DNA from 4 places in the Paenibacillus germinis genome. Region 4 is predicted to be linked to each of the others. Evidence: predicted binding sites of a transcription regulator. Region 4 holds the regulator's gene; each other region holds the start of a gene.
What was found. The regulator Rex, encoded in region 4, represses fermentation and respiration genes when NADH is low (regulators of the CRP and FNR family bind a similar motif). The targets are predictions, from matches to a motif close to TTGTGAAATATTTCACAA.
Positions count from the first base shown of each region.

Region 1: GC102_RS26530 (hemerythrin domain-containing protein) is a predicted target of Rex. The motif match lies at 1,403-1,420, and genes of this name have one in related genera.
Region 2: adhE (bifunctional acetaldehyde-CoA/alcohol dehydrogenase) is a predicted target of Rex. The motif match lies at 3,222-3,239, and genes of this name have one in related genera.
Region 3: GC102_RS31950 (AtpZ/AtpI family protein) is a predicted target of Rex. The motif match lies at 1,681-1,698, and genes of this name have one in related genera.

Region 1 is NZ_WHOC01000143.1:68,681-73,297, forward strand. Features, by position in the region: gene GC102_RS26525 (acyltransferase family protein) at 289-1,305, opposite strand; gene GC102_RS26530 (hemerythrin domain-containing protein) at 1,478-2,005, shown strand; gene ric (iron-sulfur cluster repair di-iron protein) at 2,027-2,713, shown strand; gene GC102_RS26540 (hypothetical protein) at 2,902-3,942, shown strand; gene GC102_RS26545 (molybdopterin oxidoreductase family protein) at 3,929-4,617, shown strand, end outside.
Region 2 is NZ_WHOC01000143.1:55,563-60,179, forward strand. Features, by position in the region: gene GC102_RS26480 (EAL domain-containing protein) at 1-1,688, opposite strand, end outside; gene GC102_RS26485 (MFS transporter) at 1,802-3,109, shown strand; gene adhE (bifunctional acetaldehyde-CoA/alcohol dehydrogenase) at 3,379-4,617, shown strand, end outside.
Region 3 is NZ_WHOC01000164.1:40,442-45,058, reverse strand. Features, by position in the region: gene upp (uracil phosphoribosyltransferase) at 1-399, shown strand, start outside; gene wecB (non-hydrolyzing UDP-N-acetylglucosamine 2-epimerase) at 453-1,589, shown strand; gene GC102_RS31950 (AtpZ/AtpI family protein) at 1,813-2,034, shown strand; gene GC102_RS31945 (ATP synthase subunit I) at 2,034-2,414, shown strand; gene atpB (F0F1 ATP synthase subunit A) at 2,461-3,159, shown strand; gene atpE (F0F1 ATP synthase subunit C) at 3,239-3,463, shown strand; gene atpF (F0F1 ATP synthase subunit B) at 3,542-4,027, shown strand; gene GC102_RS31925 (F0F1 ATP synthase subunit delta) at 4,024-4,557, shown strand; gene atpA (F0F1 ATP synthase subunit alpha) at 4,590-4,617, shown strand, end outside.
Region 4 is NZ_WHOC01000149.1:9,878-14,494, forward strand. Features, by position in the region: gene GC102_RS27320 (DUF47 domain-containing protein) at 57-683, shown strand; gene GC102_RS27325 (inorganic phosphate transporter) at 747-1,748, shown strand; gene GC102_RS27330 (redox-sensing transcriptional repressor Rex) at 1,790-2,410, opposite strand; gene GC102_RS27335 (ATP-dependent DNA helicase DinG, 3'-5' exoribonuclease type) at 2,413-4,617, opposite strand, start outside.

The DNA of each region.
Region 1 (4,617 bases), on a different contig from region 4:
ATGTTGTCGCCGATAAATTAGATAACTTCCACTTGTTATTTAACAGAGACTCGAATAAAACTGAGCTTGTTTATCGCCGAAACGATGGCACGATTGGTCTTATTACAACTGCATGACAGAAGAAGGTATGGGTTATTCGACCATGCCTCTTTTTTGTTTGCTTATAAGCATTTTGAAAGAGCCGTTTACGCATTTCATTTGGCTGGTAAGGCAGCTGAGGTTGCTTATTTGTCTGAATAGCTTGGATAAACCGCTATCCTTAGTAGTCTCGTTGTGTGCTTAAAGGACCTAGATGCTGTGTTTTCGGGATATCCATCGCTCCCAAAAAGATAGATCCGGTTCGATAAGAGGCCGACTGAACCGGCGTACCCAATCTTGTAACAGCAGCCAGGTAATTGCCACCGCAAACAGTAGGACGAGAGTCAATTGTGTAAAAGTGTGTATATACGAGAATAGTCCCATCGAAATCGCGGTTTTCGTAATAAACGCATGCAGTAAGAACACGTATACCGTATATTTGCCCCATTCTGTAAGGATAGACTGTTTGCGAGGAACGAAGCTTAAGAAGTAAAAGGAAGCGATAATTTCCAACGCATACACGCCTAAACGATATGCTCCCGTATACCAATGAAAGGCCCCTAGCTCCTTATAAGTAAAACTGCTATATAACCATTTTGGATCAAGTGGGGTTGAGTTGAGAAAAAACAGGACACCCAGAAGACCAATTACGCTTAACCACTTGTTCATGCGAACGAACTGTTTAGGAATCATATCGAGGTGGAAATAATATCCGGCCAAGAAGAAAGGAAAGAAGACGAGCGTCCTGGAAAAGCTGAGCAGCGTTCCAGTGAAAGGCGCGTATCCGACGAGTACTCCTAGAATGACAGAGACCACAAGGGGATGCTGCATTTTTGTAAAGAGCAGAAGGAGCAATCGCCAACAAAAGTGGCTGAATAAAAACCATAATAACGAATACGGAATGAAAAAAGAATAACGGACACCCGGCGCATGGAAGGCCAGCGAATCAAGCAGAGAGTAGAGGCTTTGGAAGATCAGATAATGATAAAAAATCATCTGCAGACTTTTGATTCCTGGGACATCCAAACGGAAATTTTTAGAGAAATATCCGGTCACCATGACAAACATGGGAATATGAAAGGTGTAGATACCCAGATATAGGGAATGGAAAGCTGCACTTTGTTGAATCAGCGGCTCTATACAATTGGCGATGACCACAAACAAAATGAGCAGAAACTTAGCGTTTAACATAAATGTATTTGAAGTCGCATTGTCTTCTCTATCCACGACGATTACCTCCATTACGGAATCTATTTCTTTTCCTCAAATGTAAACCTAGCTTCAATTTGCCGCAGTGATTAAAGTCACAAAATAGAAACATGCGTTGTGATTCTCCTCACAGAGAAAGCTGAAATAAAGGTATACAATATGATTACAGCAATAAAAGGAGGAATCATGTATGGTTATTGATCTTGGGATGCCGTTAGATGACGCTCTGACTTCTAGTCTTCAACAGATTCTGGAGCGATTAAAGAACGAACATGGCGCGTTAAAAAAAGAGCTTGACCATGTCCAGGAAATGACAAGTCATATGGTCGGCATGCTTGGCTCGGAAGAGTCAAGGCGTTTACTTCAAGAGATTCGTAAACAAATGGAAACCTTCATGCAGCAGTTGGAGGCACACGAACACTGGGAGGAAGATGAAGTTTTACCCCTCCTTGCCGGGTATGCGAATCAGGGGATGGAGCCTACTTTTTTGACCTCAACCTGGGTTCTGGAAGAGGATCATAAACAAGCGGAACGATTTGTCCGCTCATTTCTTGCATATGCGGAGCAATGCAAAGGCGCCGACAGCATAAAGCTGAAAAAGGCGATCTCGCTGCTTAGTGTGGCCTGTTCTGTCTTATCGGAGCATCTGTTGTCCGAGGAAGAGATGTTTTTCCCGGTTGCGAACCAAATGCTTAAAAACATTCATGCAAAAGCTTAAGATTGAACAGGAGGATTTAATATGGGAATGAACATTCAATTAACCGATCGTGTAGGAGATATTGTGAGGAGTTATCCCAAGACGGCAGAGGTGTTTAAGGAATACCGTATTGATTTCTGCTGCGGAGGCAATAAATCACTTCTTCAAGTGATTCGAGACCAAGAGATCGAGGAAGAGGTTTTATTTAAAAGCCTTGTTGAAGCGGCAGTACCCACTAAATCCGACAGCTTGAATTGGAGTGAATTAAGCTCAAGCGAATTAATCGATTATATTGTTCGCGTCCACCATGGCTATTTGAAATCAGCACTACCGCACTTAAGTGAATATGTAAAGAAAGTGGCACGCGTCCATGGACCTCACCATCCTGAACTCCTTCAAGTCGACCGATGGTTTGAAGCATTGAAAAGTGATATGGAACTTCATATGGAGAAAGAAGAAAGAGAAGCATTCCCAGCTGTCATTGCATTCGAGCAAGATCCTACAGAACTGAAAAGAGAGCGGCTGCTCAGAATTCTGGATACACTCGAACATGAGCATGAGAGCTCGGGTGATCTTCTTAAGCAAATCAGGGAAATCACCAAAGACTACGAACTGCCAGAGGATGCCTGCACAACGTTTCAGCTCACCTACTTGAAGCTGGAGGAATTGGAAGCGGATATGTTTCAACACATCCATTTGGAGAACAACATTTTGTTTAATCGCGCCTAGCGTAAGATGCGGCATTCCCTTAGATCTAAGTAGATCTGAAGGAAGGTCGTTTTTTTGTCCAACTCGTGACATCCGAAAGAAGTGTTTGAGATCAAGTGGGCTCACAGTGATTTTTCTCACAGTGCAGAAGGACCGATTCATGATTAGATATAAATATAAGATTCACAAGTGAAGGGGCAATGATAATTATGGATCGAGCGTTCGCGTCAAAATTCGCCAAATGTGTCTTCTTAGTTGTTAGTGGGTTATTCATTCTTATGGGAGTCGGTTCGAGGTTTTTTACTCATATTGATTTAGCTTTATATGGATATATGGTGGGTACGGTGGTTTTCATTTGCGGATTCTTTTATCGCTTTATTGCTTGGGGGGAACGCCCGCCTACCAAAATTATTTTGAAAAAAGGCATCAAGCTGTTATTGAGAAAAAGCACGCCACAGACAGCAACTGAACATTTGATTACGCACCGTTTTATCTGGAACCGCGGTTGGTACCGCTGGACACAGCATGTTCTCCTTGGTTGGGGATGTATCTTGTCTGCTTTTGTTACGTTTCCTCTCGTGTTCGGTTGGATGTACTTCACGATGGCAGAGAACGGGTACTACACGGTTGTTGGCTTCGGGATCGATCTCATGAAGATTAAAGCAGATGGTATTCTCGGATTCCTGTTTTACAATGCGTTGAATATTACGGCCTTCATGGTTATCGGAGGTGTGTGCATGGCCCTGTATCGCAGAATCAAGTCCATGCAAGCTCGCGCGGAACAAACACTTATCTATGACTTTCTTCCCCTATATATGCTTTTATTCGTAAGCTTAACAGGACTGCTGCTCACTTTCTGCAATATAGTCCTTCACGGATACGGTCATCCGATCGTTACATTAGTCCATCAATGGTCTGTAATCGTGACACTGATTTATATCCCTTTCGGTAAATTGGCTCACATCCCATTCCGTCCAATGAGCGTTTTTGCCCGAAATTACAGAGAACATTACGCAGAGAAAGAGATGAAAAGCTGTAAGGTTTGTGGAACTGGCTTTGTATCTGTCGAGCAATCCAATGATGTCATCGCTGTGCTTAAAGTGAATGAGATTGAATTCAAAACAGAGGAAGGCTTCCACTTGGCAGAACTTTGCCTGCCATGCCGCCGGAAATACAGAATGTCTCGATTTACAGGAATACCGACCCATCAGATTCGCGTAAAGGAGAGCAACCAACATGCAAAAGGATAAATTCTTTAAGACAATCGCGAATAAAACCCACCCGAACGAAAATTTGGTTAAAACCCATTGCTCTTACTGCGGCATGCAGTGCGGGATGAATTTGCGGGTGGATACTTCTTCCAATAAAATTATCGGCGTCGAGCCGCGCTATGATTGGCCGGTAACGTTAGGCAAGATGTGTCCCAAAGGTGTGACGGCCTATCAGCAAACGAATCACGATGATCGCCTGCTGCGTCCGTTAATCCGCGACGATGCATCGCTCAAAGGGACGAAGGAAGGCTTCCGCGAAGCCAGCTGGGAAGAGGCCTACGCGTTGATCGTTCAAAGATTTCAAGAGATGCAAGGTAAGTACGGCAAGGACTCGCTTTCTGTATTCAGCGGTGTATCGATGACGAATGAGAAATGTTATCTGACAGGGAAGTTCGCCCGAGTCGCGCTGCAGACTCGTTACATTGATTACAATGGCCGATTCTGTATGTCAAGCGCAGCGGCAGGTTTCCTTCGCAGCTTTGGCGTTGACAGAGGATCCACATTACCGTGGACCGATTTGCATGAGACGGATTGCTTGTTCATCGCCGGCAGCAATACAGCCGAATGTCACCCTACTTCGATGTTCCGCATATGGGAAGTGCAGAACCGCGGTGGTTATTTGATTGTAGCAGATCCCCGGGAAACGCCTATCGC
Region 2 (4,617 bases), on a different contig from region 4:
GAGACAACGCCTCTATCCATAATTATGGTTTTCAAACGATCAGAAACATTCTGCAGTAAAACATCTCCCAAGGAGTGCCCCATGGAATCGTTAATCATTTTAAAGCGGTCTAAATCGAGATAAAGCACGGAAACGATTTGATCGTTCTGTTTGGCATCAACAATGGCTTGTTCAAGCATATGTTGAAACGATTTTCGATTCGGAAGTTTTGTTAAAGAATCATGAAAAGCCAAGTGACGAATGGTTGCTTCCGCTTTATCTCTTTCAATCACCAAACTTACAAGGTATGCCGCTCGTTCAATCAATTTAAGCTCATAGGTTTGGGGAGAATGCGGAGCTTTGTAGTACATGGCAAATGTTCCAAGTACCTGATTATTTTTATCCGTAATCGGTACGGACCAACAAGCTCTTAGTCCGTGGACTAATGCAAGCTCGCGATAGTCATTCCATAAAGGGTCATTCCCGATGTCTGAAACTATGATTTTGGTATTGTAGAAAGCGGCTGTGCCACAAGAACCTACTGCTGGTCCTATTTCCACGCCATCTATCGCACGAACATAGGATTCAGGGAGGTTTGGAGCTGCACAATGTTTCAACTGTTCGTTTTCCAATAAAAGAATCGAACAAATAGCGCCGCTTTGTTGTTCGACTAATTCTATAATTCTATGCAAAATATCACCAATGGATTTTCCTTTTGCGATCATTTCCAAAATATCATTTTGACCTAGTAAGTTATCTTGTACTAATTTCCGATCCGTAATGTCGCGGCCAATAACGATAAGCCATTGTCGGCTTCCCTTATGATCAAAAATGGGTACTTTGGTATATTCAACCATCAAACTTGCACCATTTGAACGCTTAATTTCTTCCTCGAAAATGATCGGTTTACGTGCCTCCCAAGCTTCTTGATCCGTTTCTTCACATGTAATGAACATCTCTCTGTGAAATTCATTGGTTTTTTGGAAATCGCTGTTCGTTTTACCTTTGTATGTATCTTGTTCTAACTCAAAAAGTTGGAGAACCGTATTGTTTGCTTCGACCCATCTGCCTTTACCATCTTTAAAAACAACGATGTCAGGCATAGTATGAATTAAAGTTAGTAAATTCTGCTCGCTTATTTTTAATTTTTTCTCTTCCAACAATCGAATTAGCTCAGCAGATGCCCTAAACGAGAAAATTTTCAGTATTGTTTCTGCAAGAGTCCTGTCATGAATCGGTTGATCATTCATCACAACAAGTATGCCAATTACACTACCATCGACATGTAAAAGAGGAATACCCAGATAGCTTTGAATATCAAATCTGGTTAAATCCGAGTCCAAAGGAAATAAATTCTGCACAAACTCTTGATAACAACACAGACGCTTTTCATTTACAACATTTTCACAAGGTGTATGTTCCAAATTATACTCAAATTGCTCTATCATTTCTCCTTGCTTATACATGGCGATTGTTTTTACACAATGATGATCAACTTCAGCAATGAAAGCATAGGAGCATTTTAAAGCGCGAGCTAGATATTGTACCAAGTGAATAAAAAAACTTTCTGCGACTTCACTTTCAATACCTTGCGCGATATCGAGAATGGTTTTTTTGAGGTAATCATTTTCATTTTGTAAGGCAATGAAAGCTTCAGTGGTATTTCTTGGCTTATGATCTATATTAGGGCTATTCAATTGCTTTTTCATATGTTCTCCTGAAGTAGTTAATAGTACCTATAAAATTCGACAAAAAAATGATAGACTCCTTCCTCTGAGACGCTATATCGAACGACGCGGGAAGCCTCGATGGGAGTAAGACTATGGCCATGCTAGCGGCGCCAGAATTACAAAAAAAGTTCTTGAACCGCATACTACACTGTCGTACAGTTAGTACTGCCGACTTCTCGTTCGTGAAATGGAAGAGATTGCTTCTTAAATGTCGTATTATTCTAAAAGGAAAGAAGGGGCTGACAACGAAGATGAACGCTTTTTTGTTGTTTTACGTAGTCATTTACATGGGAAATGCTGTTTATGGCACATTTATGCCGGTTTACCTGCATAGCGCTAAATTTTCTCAAGAGCAAATCGGGATGCTTCTTAGCCTAGGGCCCTTGGTTGCGATGTTTGGCCAACCGGTTTGGGGGGCAATGGGTGACCGAGCCAAGACGAAGAATAGCGTGCTTCGCTTCTTATTGATTGGTAGCGGTGTTTCCATTTTGTTCTTCCCGCTCTCACATCATTTCATTTACCTGCTTGTGCTAATTTGTGTGTTTACGTTTTTTCAGACGTCTATATTTGCAATCAGCGATGCGATTACGTTGGAAGAGTTGGACCGGCGTCCCACTTGGAGTTTTGGTTTGATTCGCCTGGGAGGTACAGTGGGCTTCGCTGTTATGTCTCTTGCTTTCGGCATCGCAGCCAAGTCGCACATTGGCTCGATGTTCCCGGTCTACGCGGGAACCATGGCTGCCGCGTTGTTGTTACTCTGGCGATTTCCGCCAGCTGCCGGACGTCAGACTAACGTCACTGGCAAACGTTTCCGTGAGCTATTCCGTAACGGTAAGCTGATGTTTTATTTGGGTATCAACTTTGTTGTTCAAATCACCTTGGGTTACTATTACGCATTCTTCCCCCTCTACTTCAAGGAGATGGGAGGAGATAGTTTGCTGCTAGGCTGGTCGATGGTGATTTCTTCACTTAGTGAGCTGCCGTTTCTTCTGTTTTCCGGCTGGATTTTCAAACGCGTCCCAATATCAGCAATCCTGATTGTGGCCGCGCTTGCATCCTCAATCCGGTGGTTCTTGTTTACCTTAATAGGGAATCCATATTGGATATTACCGGTGCAGCTGCTGCACGGACTTATTTTCATCGTGCTTTCTGTTACGCTTGCCACGTTTATTAACCGTGAAGTGCCTTCAGAATGGAAGGCTAGCGGTCAAACACTCAACGGCTTGCTCAGCCTTGGAGCCGCCCGTATCATCGGCAGCTTCTTGGGTGGAATTATGAGCTCGGCTTACGGGATGAGACAAGTTTTTTTATATAGTTCTTGGGTATCCATGACGTGTGTCATCGTGTTTGGATTTGTGATATGGATCCGTAGAAAACAGAAAGTTCTTGGCTCACACTAAATAAAATGCGGGAAAAACGTTAAGCATTGTCGGCTATGTGCGTTTGGGTCGGCAGAGCAGCAAGGCGGCAAGTTTTATGGAAATAGAACTGCCGCCTTACTTGTAAATTATAATGTGAAAATATTCACAAATTGTTCAAGGAATTAATCATTCTAAACCTTCATCTTGTGATTTTTGTCATAGTTGGGGCTCTTGAATAAGTTTACTCTAAAGGTAGAACAACAAGATAAAGGCTTCACATGGATAGAAAATAAAGGAGTGAATGAACCATGACAACAAAAGAAGCGAAGATGATTGAACAGATTTCTGCTCAAGACGAAGTGGGCCAGCTGGTAGCCAGAGCGAAGGCAGCTCAGCAGCAATTTCTGAAGCTAGATCAAGTGCAGGTTGACCAAATTATTCAGCAAATGGCATTAGCCGGCATCGATAGGCACATGGTTCTCGCCAAGCTTGCTGTGGAAGAAACCGGTCGGGGTGTGTATGAAGATAAAATCACCAAAAATTTATTTGCTACTGAATATATCTACCACAGCATTAAAAATAACAAGACAGTTGGAGTGATTGAGGAAAACTCGTATGAGAACTACCGAATGGTGGCCGAGCCAGTGGGCATTATCGCTGGAGTGACGCCAGTCACCAATCCGACTTCGACGACGATGTTCAAATCATTAATCGCGGCAAAAACCCGCAACCCCATCATATTCGCCTTCCATCCATCTGCACAACAATCCAGCAGTGCGGCTGCGGCGACATTACTGGAGGCAGCAGTTAAAGCAGGCGCACCAGAGCATTGCATTCAATGGGTAAAACATCCATCTGTGGAAGCTACCCAACTGCTGATGAATCATCCAGACGTAGCGCTTGTTCTGGCAACGGGAGGATCTTCCATGGTAAAGGCAGCTTACAGTACCGGAAAGCCAGCTTTGGGCGTTGGACCCGGCAATGTGCCTTGTTTCATTGAGAAAACAGCGAATTTGCAGCAAGCTGTAAATGACTTGATCTTATCGAAGACGTTTGATAATGGGATGATTTGCGCCTCTGAACAAGCGGTTATTATTGAAGATTCGGTATACGCGGAAACAAGAAAGTTGATGACTGAACAGGGTTGTTACTTCTTAAATAAAGAGGAAACGGAAGCCGTTTCTAAATTGGTGATTAACGCTGAGAAGTGTGCGGTTAACGCGGTAATTGTAGGTCAACCTGCTGCGAGAATCGCTGAGATGGCTGGTATTAAGGTACCTGGGACTACGAAAATACTAGTCGCGGAATTAGCCGGCGTTGGTGAGGCATTTCCATTATCGGCTGAAAAACTTAGCCCTGTGCTCGCTTGTTATAAAGTGAAGAATGCTGAGCAAGGCATTGATCGGGCTGTGGAAGTTGTCAAATTTGGCGGTATGGGACATTCCTCCGTCATTCATTCTCAGAATGCGGAGGTCATCCAGGCGTTCGCAGGTAAACTTCAAACAGGACGTATTATTGTCAATTCACCTTCCACTCACGGCGCTATT
Region 3 (4,617 bases), on a different contig from region 4:
CTGCGTGCAGGTCTGGGCATGGTAGATGGGATACTTAAGCTGATTCCGGCTGCAAAAGTTGGACATGTTGGCTTGTACCGTGATCCTGACACGCTTCAGCCTGTCGAATATTATGTGAAGCTGCCGACAGATGTCCTGGAGCGGGAGTTAATTGTTATTGACCCGATGCTGGCTACAGGCGGATCCGCAAATATGGCGATTGAAGTGCTGAAACGCAGAGGCTGTACGCAAATGAAGCTGATGTGCTTAATTGCAGCACCAGAAGGGATCAAAGCAGTTCAACAAGAGCATCCTGATGTTGATATTTACGTAGCTGCCGTTGATGACTACCTGAACGATCATGGCTATATCGTACCGGGACTAGGTGATGCGGGAGATCGTCTGTTCGGCACTAAATAATTTGCTTACGAAGTCAGCTTTGCTACGCAAAGCTCTAAGGGGAGAAGAAACCGATGAAACGTTTAAAAGTCATTACGATCTTCGGAACAAGACCCGAAGCGATTAAGATGGCTCCGCTTATTTTGGAGCTGGAAAAGCATCCTGAGCATATTGAGTCCCTCGTCTGTGTGACAGCGCAGCATCGACAAATGCTGGATCAGGTGCTCGATATTTTCAAAATTAAACCTGATTTCGACTTGAACGTCATGAAAGACCGTCAAACGCTGAATGAAATTACGATGCGTGTACTGCAAGGTTTGGAGCCTGTCTTCCAAGAAGCTAAGCCTGACCTGATTCTCGTCCACGGCGACACATTGACAACATTCCTTGCAAGCTATGCGGCATTCATGCAGCAAATTCAAGTGGGACATGTCGAGGCAGGTCTTCGTACGTGGAACAAAATGTCCCCTTACCCGGAGGAAATGAATCGTCAATTAACAGGTGTAATAGCGGATCTGCACTTTGCTCCAACGCAGCAATCGGCTGACAATCTGCGCAAAGAAAATAAATCTGAATCCCAGATTTATGTGACGGGGAATACGGTTACGGATGTGTTTAAATACACGGTACAAGAGAAATTTGAACACCCTGTATTGGAATGGGCAGCAGGCCGTAAGCTGATCTTGATGACGGCTCATCGTCGTGAATCGCAAGGAGAGCCTCACCGTCAAATCTTCCGTGCTGTGAAACGTATTGCCGATGAGTTCGAAGATATTGCGATCGTTTATCCCGTGCATCTAAGTCCTGCAGTCAAGGAACCTGCACATGAGATCCTGGGCAATCATCCACGCATCAAGCTGGTAGACCCATTTGATGTATTCGAGTTCCACAACTTCTATCCGCACGCCCATATGATCCTGACAGACTCTGGTGGTCTTCAAGAAGAAGCGCCGTCTTTTGGTGTGCCGGTTCTAGTTCTGCGCGATACGACAGAACGTCCTGAAGGTATCCAGGCAGGTACGCTTGAACTCGTTGGAACGGATGAGGAAGTGGTCTATGAGCGTGCTCGAGCGCTTCTAACAGATCCAGATTTATACAACAAAATGAGTCAAGCCGCCAACCCTTATGGGGATGGAAAATCGTCTGAACGCATCGTGCAAGCGATACTTTATCACTTCGGCAAGACCTCTGAGCGTCCGGAAGCATTCTAACCGTGACAAAATCATGACAAACGCTACAGCGTACAGTTCGACTGTTTGGTTTGGAAACTCGCAAACCCTAGAGCCGCAAGGCTCTGAGGGGTTTTGTAAGAAGTCACAAATGAAGTTCCTTCAATTGACAAACCTTGCATGGCTTCGATACAATGAATGAGGATTCGTAGTGGTATTGCTACGAGACGCGTTTTCCCATGTGGAAAACACCCAGGAGGATGCGATGAAACGGCCAAATTCCAATGATAATCCTTGGCGGGCAGTAGCGTTAACTAGTGCAATTGGCATAGACCTTGCCGTATGTTTGGCAGCCGGATATTTCTTCGGTGATTGGTTAAGTGGCACACTAGGTGGACAGTTCTGGTTGCTAGGTGGATTTTTACTGGGGCTTGTAACCGGCATCATTAGCATTTACTTCATGATAAAGCAGTACGGAGGGCTATGATGGACGACTTTTCAGCCACTCTGAAAACGGTTCAAAATGTATTTCTTTTCTTTTTATCCTTTTGTTTGGCTGCATGGGCGCTTCTTGTCGATTACCGCATTTACTTTGCCGGCATTATGCTTGGTTCCATTGCAAGTATGATTAATGCAAGGTTTTTGGCCTGGAAGATTAACAAGCTGGCAGCAGCTGCGATAGAGCAGTCAGGGCGCAAGGTAACCCTTGGCTTTCTGACAAGGGCAGCAATCGCTGGGTTTGTCGGTTTGGTTGCCGTCAGGTATCCCGAACATGTTGCACTAACCACGACGATTGTTGGATACTTTTTTGCTCAATTGGCAACACTCGTACTGGGTATTCTTTCTATTAAGAAGTCTAAGAAGTAATTCCACGATGTAACTTCAATGGATGAAAGGGGTGAAAATGGAAAATATGGAACATAAGGTACCAGAGTTTGAGTGGTTAGGCTTTCATTTCGATGCATCAGCACTGATGATGATCGGGATTACCACAGTTATTGTGCTAATTCTTGCAATTGCAGGAGCGAGCCGAGCATCCGTAACAAATCCTTCGAAATTGCAAAACTTCATGGAATGGACCATTGAGTTTGTAGAAGGCATCATTGGAAGCACGATCGGTTCCAAGCATGGCAAAGGGTTTATTGCACTTGGTCTTACGCTCATTATGTACATCTTTATCGGCAACATGCTTGGCCTACCTTTCTCGATCGTGACAGAAGATCATGTATCTTGGTGGAAATCACCAACAGCTGATATCGCAGTAACAGGAGCGTTAACCGTTATCGTTATCGTACTAAGTCACTTCTTAGGGATAACACGTAACACAAAGCATTACTTCGCGCATTATTTTGAATTCAAAGGGGCAATGTTGATCCTTCATTTAATTGAAGTTGTATCCAAGCCACTTACGCTTGCGTTCCGTCTTTACGGTAACATTTATGCAGGTGAAATCATGATATCTGTCATTGTTGGAGCAGGTTGGTTTGGAATTGCGCCTCTCTTCGTATGGCAGGGCTTCAGTGTGTTCGTTGGTGCGATTCAAGCCTTCGTATTCACGATGTTAACCATGGTTTATATCTCGCAAACATTGATTCACGAAGAAAAGCACTAAAGCACTAGACTTACCTCGGGAAGTCTCGAGTCACTTATAAAACAACAAAAACCTAAGAGTTTAAGGGAGGATTTTATCAATGGGAGCAATAGCATTAGTAGCAGCAGGTATCGTATTCGGTTTGGGAGCACTAGGTGCAGGTATTGGTAACGGTTTGATCGTAGGTCGCGCTTTGGAAGGTATTTCCCGTCAACCAGAACTTCGTGGTACGCTTCAAACAACAATGTTTATCGGGGTAGGTCTAGTTGAGGCAATGCCGGTCGTTGCATTGGTTCTTGCGTTCATCTTTATGGGAAAAGCTTAAGAAACCGCTTGGCGTTGATGGCCGTAGTCGCCACCACGCCTTCGTTTTGCCCATGTTATCAGAAGGGAGTGACGTTACTTGCATATTGAATGGTCCACATTTTGGATACAACTTATCGCGTTCTTAATTTTATATTTGTTGCTTTCTAAATTTGCGTTCGGTCCTCTGTTCGGCATGATGGAGAAACGCAGACAATTGGTGAAAGACCAAATTCAAACAGCTGAAACTAGCCGCAAGCAGGCTGAGCAACTGTTGGAGGAACAAAAGCAAGCGCTGCAACAAACTCGCAAGGAAGCTTACGACATCATTGAGCAAGCGAAGCACACAGGCTCCAAGCAAGCTGATGATATTATTCACGCAGCTAGTGCAGAAGCAACTCGTCTGAAAGACGAAGCGCTTAAAGATATCGAAAATGAGAAGAACAAAGCGGTTGCCGCTCTTCGCAGCCAAGTTGGCGCGATGTCCGTTCTGATCGCATCCAAAATTATTGAGAAACAAATCGACGAAAAGTCACAAGAAGAACTTGTTGAGCATTACCTCAAAGAGGTAGGAGGCAACGTATGAGTGACATCGTCGTAGCGAAGCGTTATGCCAAAGCTTTATTCGAAGTAGCGAAGGAAAAGAATATCATTTCCCAAGTTGAAGAAGAGCTTAAATCTGTAGCTAGTGCGATTAGGGATAATGCAGACTTGCAGAAGTTCCTGAACCATCCGAATATCGGGACGACCGTCAAAACGGACCTGCTGAAGCAGATTTTCGAGGGCAATGTTTCCGAACCGGTGTGGAACACGCTGTTGGTCTTGATCGATAAAGGTAGACAATCCATTCTTTCCGCTTTGGTGAGTGATTATGTCAAGGTTGCGAATGAAGCACTCGGGCAAGCGAGCGCAATCGTTTACTCGGCATTCGTATTGTCGGATGCACAGCAAACGGAAATTGCCTCACATTTTAGCAAAGTAACAGGTAAAACGATTCGTGTTTCGTCCGTGGTTGAGCCTAAGCTGCTCGGCGGCGTACAAGTACGTATCGGTGATCGTTTATATGATGGAAGCTTGGCAGGCAAGCTAGATCGCTTGTCCAAAGCATTGGTTTAACACAAGCACTGTAAGAATAGGGGTGAAGTTCGTTGAGTATCAAACCTGAAGAAATCAGCT
Region 4 (4,617 bases):
TTATCATAAATATTCGATCAAAAACTAGTACATATAGTAAAATATAGGAGGATTATATGACAACGTTATTCACGAAAAAGAACGAAGTCGATTTCTTGCAGCTTCTCATCCGTGCTGCAGAAAACGCATTGCAAACTGCTCAACTATTTCGCACAGCCATGATGGGTGATAAACCGCCAATTGAGTATGTAAAAGCGATTAACGATTTAGAGCATGCAGGCGATTCCATTACTCACGAAATTTTTAAAGGTTTAAACAAAGTATTTATTACACCGATTGATCGTGAAGATATTATGGTTCTAGCCTCCAAAGTGGATGATGTAACAGACGGTATTGAAGCTACAATTGCTCGTTTCGACTATCTTTCTGTGTCCCATACAGATTCTTATATGAAAGAGTTTTCTGCTGTCATTGTAGATTCTTGCCAGCATATGCTGGATGCGTTCAAGCTTCTAGCGAAGAAAAAATACATGCAAATTCCTGAGCATACGGTTGCTATTAATTCCCTCGAGAATGACGGAGACCGTTTGATGCGCGAAGGGATTCGCCAAATTTTCATCACACGTAAAGACCTGTACGAAGATTTTAAATTAAAAGAAATTTATGAGCGTTTGGAAGAAACAACAGATGCTTGTGAAGATGTAGCCAATATCCTTGATAGCGTTGTACTTCGTTATTCATAAGGCACTTTCGTGTCCATGTTTACGAAGAAAGTTTTCCAAATGGAAAACTCTTAGGAGGAAATCATGTTAACTTATTTAATCGTTATCGTTGTGCTTGCCTTACTTTTTGATTTCATTAATGGATTTCACGATACGGCTAATGCGATTGCAACTTCCATTTCCACACGTGCATTAAGCCCGCGTGTAGCCATCGCAATGGCCGCCACACTCAACTTTGTCGGAGCCATGGTTTCCTCTAAGGTGGCCAAAACCGTTGGAGGAAGTATAGCGAACCCAGCCAAAATTGAAAACGGTGTTGAAATCGTCATTGCTACCTTACTTGCGGCTATCATTTGGAACTTGTTGACCTGGTATCTGGCGATTCCCTCATCTTCTTCGCATACACTCCTTGGTTCGCTAGCTGGAGCTGTTATCGCTGGCGCTGGGGTCCATTCGGTGAATTGGAATGGTTTTACTCAAATTATTATCATTTTGGTACTATCGCCCATTATTGCTTTCGCCCTAGGTTACCTAATTATGATTTTGATCAAATACATCGTATTATGGTCAGGCAACACATCTAGATCGAAGCTAAATCGCATATTCCGTACCTTGCAAATTTTATCCGCGGGATTACTTTCATACTCCCATGGTGGAAACGATGCACAAAAAGCAATGGGGATTATCGTTTTCGGATTAGTAGCGGCCGGTGTTCAAACGGATCTGGAAGTACCGCTTTGGGTGAAAATCTCCGCAGCTTTGGCTATGGGACTGGGAACGTCCATCGGTGGATGGCGAATTATTAAAACCGTTTCAGGAAAGATTGTTAAAATCGAACCGATTAACGGCTTTGCATCGGACTTAACGTCAGCACTTGTTATTCAATTCTCAACTCATATTGGTAAACCATTGTCAACAACACATGTTATTTCCTCCGCGATTATCGGAACAGGCAGTGTCATGCGTTTCCATGAAGTTCAATGGGGCACGGTTGGACGCATGTTGATCACTTGGGTTATTACGATTCCAATCAGCATCGCTCTCGCATTCTCGATCTACTTCGTTTTGTTCAGACTCATTTTCTAAAAATAAAGGCACGACCCAAGCAAATCGGGTCATGCCTTTTTCTATTCCAAATAATAAGCTAAACTTTGCAATTCGGTTGTAAAATCCGCATGATGCACTCGAACTTCGGGAGGAACCTTAATAATGACCGGAGCAAAATTCAATATCGCTTCAATCCCGCAGTCTACGAATTGATTGGCTACATTTTGAGCTTCGTTCGCTGGAACCGTAATGATGCCGATGCGAACGCCTAATTCAGATAAAACACTCTTCATCTCATGCATCGGTTGAACAATGAGATTGTTGATCGATTCCCCTGCTTTGCTTGGCATTGCATCAAAAACAGCGACAATTTTCATATCATTCCGTAAGTAAGTATTATAATTGCATAAAGCACGGCCTAGGTTACCCGCTCCAACAAGAGCAACTTGAATATGGCGATCCAACTTCAGGATCTGTCTAATCTTCTCAATTAGATAAGCAATATCGTAACCGATTCCCTTTTTGCCGAATTCCCCGAAATAAGCCAAATCCTTGCGAATCTGTGCCGGATTCAGATCGAGTTTTTGACCCAAATCCTGCGAAGATACCGTCGAAACATTTTTCATTGCAAGTTCATTCAGAAAGCGTAAATAAATGGGCAGCCTCCGAACGACGGCTTCCGATATTTTTTGTGTTTTCAACTTTACGCCTCCCCCATCCACTCTTCAATCCTAGGTAACATTTGCTCGGTCGTCATATGTTCTATCTTCGGACCAGGCAATGAATAAAGGAAGTGCTTGCCATAATACGTATCAATGACACGAGTATCATAGATGATAACGATGCCTTTATCGGATGCACGTCTGACAAGTCGCCCAAAGCCCTGCTTAAATCGAATGACAGCCTGTGGCACAGAAAATTTCATAAATGGATTCTCATTGCGTTTTTTTATATTTTCACATTTCGCCTCGACAAGAGGATGATTTGGCGGTTGAAACGGCAGTCGTATAATCGCAAGACAGCTTAGCGCATCTCCTGGAATATCGACACCCTCCCAGAACGAGCTGGTGCCCAGTAGAACGCACATTTTGTTATCTTGGAACATCCGGGTCAGTTTACTCCGATTGCCGCTATCAACCCCCTGCCCGAGCACGGTAATTCCATGTGGCTTCAAGAGATCCTTCATACCAGCATAAATTTGCTTAAGCATACGATTCGAAGTGCACAAAATCAACATACGTCCTTTGGTAATTCGCGCAACATCACTAAGCGACTCAATAAGTGCGTTGATAAAAACAGGATCACCGGCACCTTTGATTGTTGGGAAGTTCCGAGGAATGACGACGAGAGCTTGTTCTCTATAATTAAATGGAGACGGCAATTGAACGGTTTTCAGCTTGCCCGATTCTTCATCCTCAGGGATAACTAACCCTAATTGATCCGCTGAATATTGAAAAGATTTATTAACAGACAACGTCGCGGAGGTCAGGATAATACTGTCTTTAGTCTCAAAGAAATGCTGCTGCAGCAGACCACTTACATCCGTTGGCACCGAAACAAGCTGCAGCGACTTTGATTTGGCATAGGTGCCCGCTTCCATCCAATACACATAACCCTCATCGGCCATTTTCATAAAAAAGTGCAGGGCATCTCGATGGTTGTACAATTCCTTTACCGTGCCATTCAAATCGGTGACTAAACCTTGGACCCCGAAAACTTCCTGCATGTCCTTCACTTCATTTAACAATTTATCCAGCGTGCGGAGTAAATCATTCGCATTCAAATAAATATTGTCTTCCATGATCAGAAGCTCTCGCCACTCGGGTGGAAGCGTTTCGGGCTTCATCCGCAGTACGTACTGTGAGTTTTCAGACTGCGAAGGATCGCTCCTAGAAGATAACAGTTCATAGAGCGCTTCGCTGAGCCGATCCCAATCCTCTTTGATTTGCACAATTTTGGGAAAGAGCCCGTCAATGGTTTGACTCCAAGCAGCCGCGCGTTCCGGCTGCTCATCCGATTTCTGCAATCGAAACCGCAGCATCGGTAATTGGCCGCTTCGATTATCTTTATAAAGCCATAGCAACGAATGATAAAATGCGGAAGAATGCAGCTCAATACCAAGATGTTTACTGGCCACTTCTTCGAAGTGATGAGCCTCATCAATGACAAGGTGCTTGTAAGACGGTAGAAGACGGTTCTCAGCCTTCATATCCGTGAAAAGGAGGGAATGGTTCGTAATGATCACATCGGCCGTATTGGCGTCATTCCGAGCGCGATGATAGAAGCACTTCTTGTACCAAGGACACATGCGATTCAAACAAGAATCAGTGTCACTTGCAACCGAATACCAGAATTGAGCACCCTTATTTCCAAAATGCAGCTCCTCTTCATCTCCATGCTCCGTCTCACTCAGCCATACAACCATTTGCGCTGCCGTGATCGGATCTTCCTTGCCATTCTCGTAATCACGTGTTGTTAGCTTTGTCTCAAATTTACGCAAGCATAAGTAATGACTTCTGCCTTTGAGTACAGCAGCTTTGAATGGGATAGGGAAAATCTCCTTCAAGAGAGGAATATCCCGCTCACGGAGTTGTTCTTGCAAGTTAATCGTATGCGTAGAGACGATCACTTTCTTCTCATACTTGATGCCATAATAAATAGATGGTATTAAATACCCTAGTGACTTCCCTGTCCCGGTTCCCGCTTCAATCATCAAATGCTGATCCTGCTCGAGTGACTTTTCAACTTCCCGGATCATCTGCTCTTGGGATTCGCGGTCTTCAAAGATCTCGAATTTTTCTCGTAAGGCTGTTTTCAAACCTTGATGGAACTCTGTAAAAGAAGAACCTAAACCATCCGCATCGGAGTCTTTGCGCGTATCTTCCTCATCACCCCAATCGGTGACACC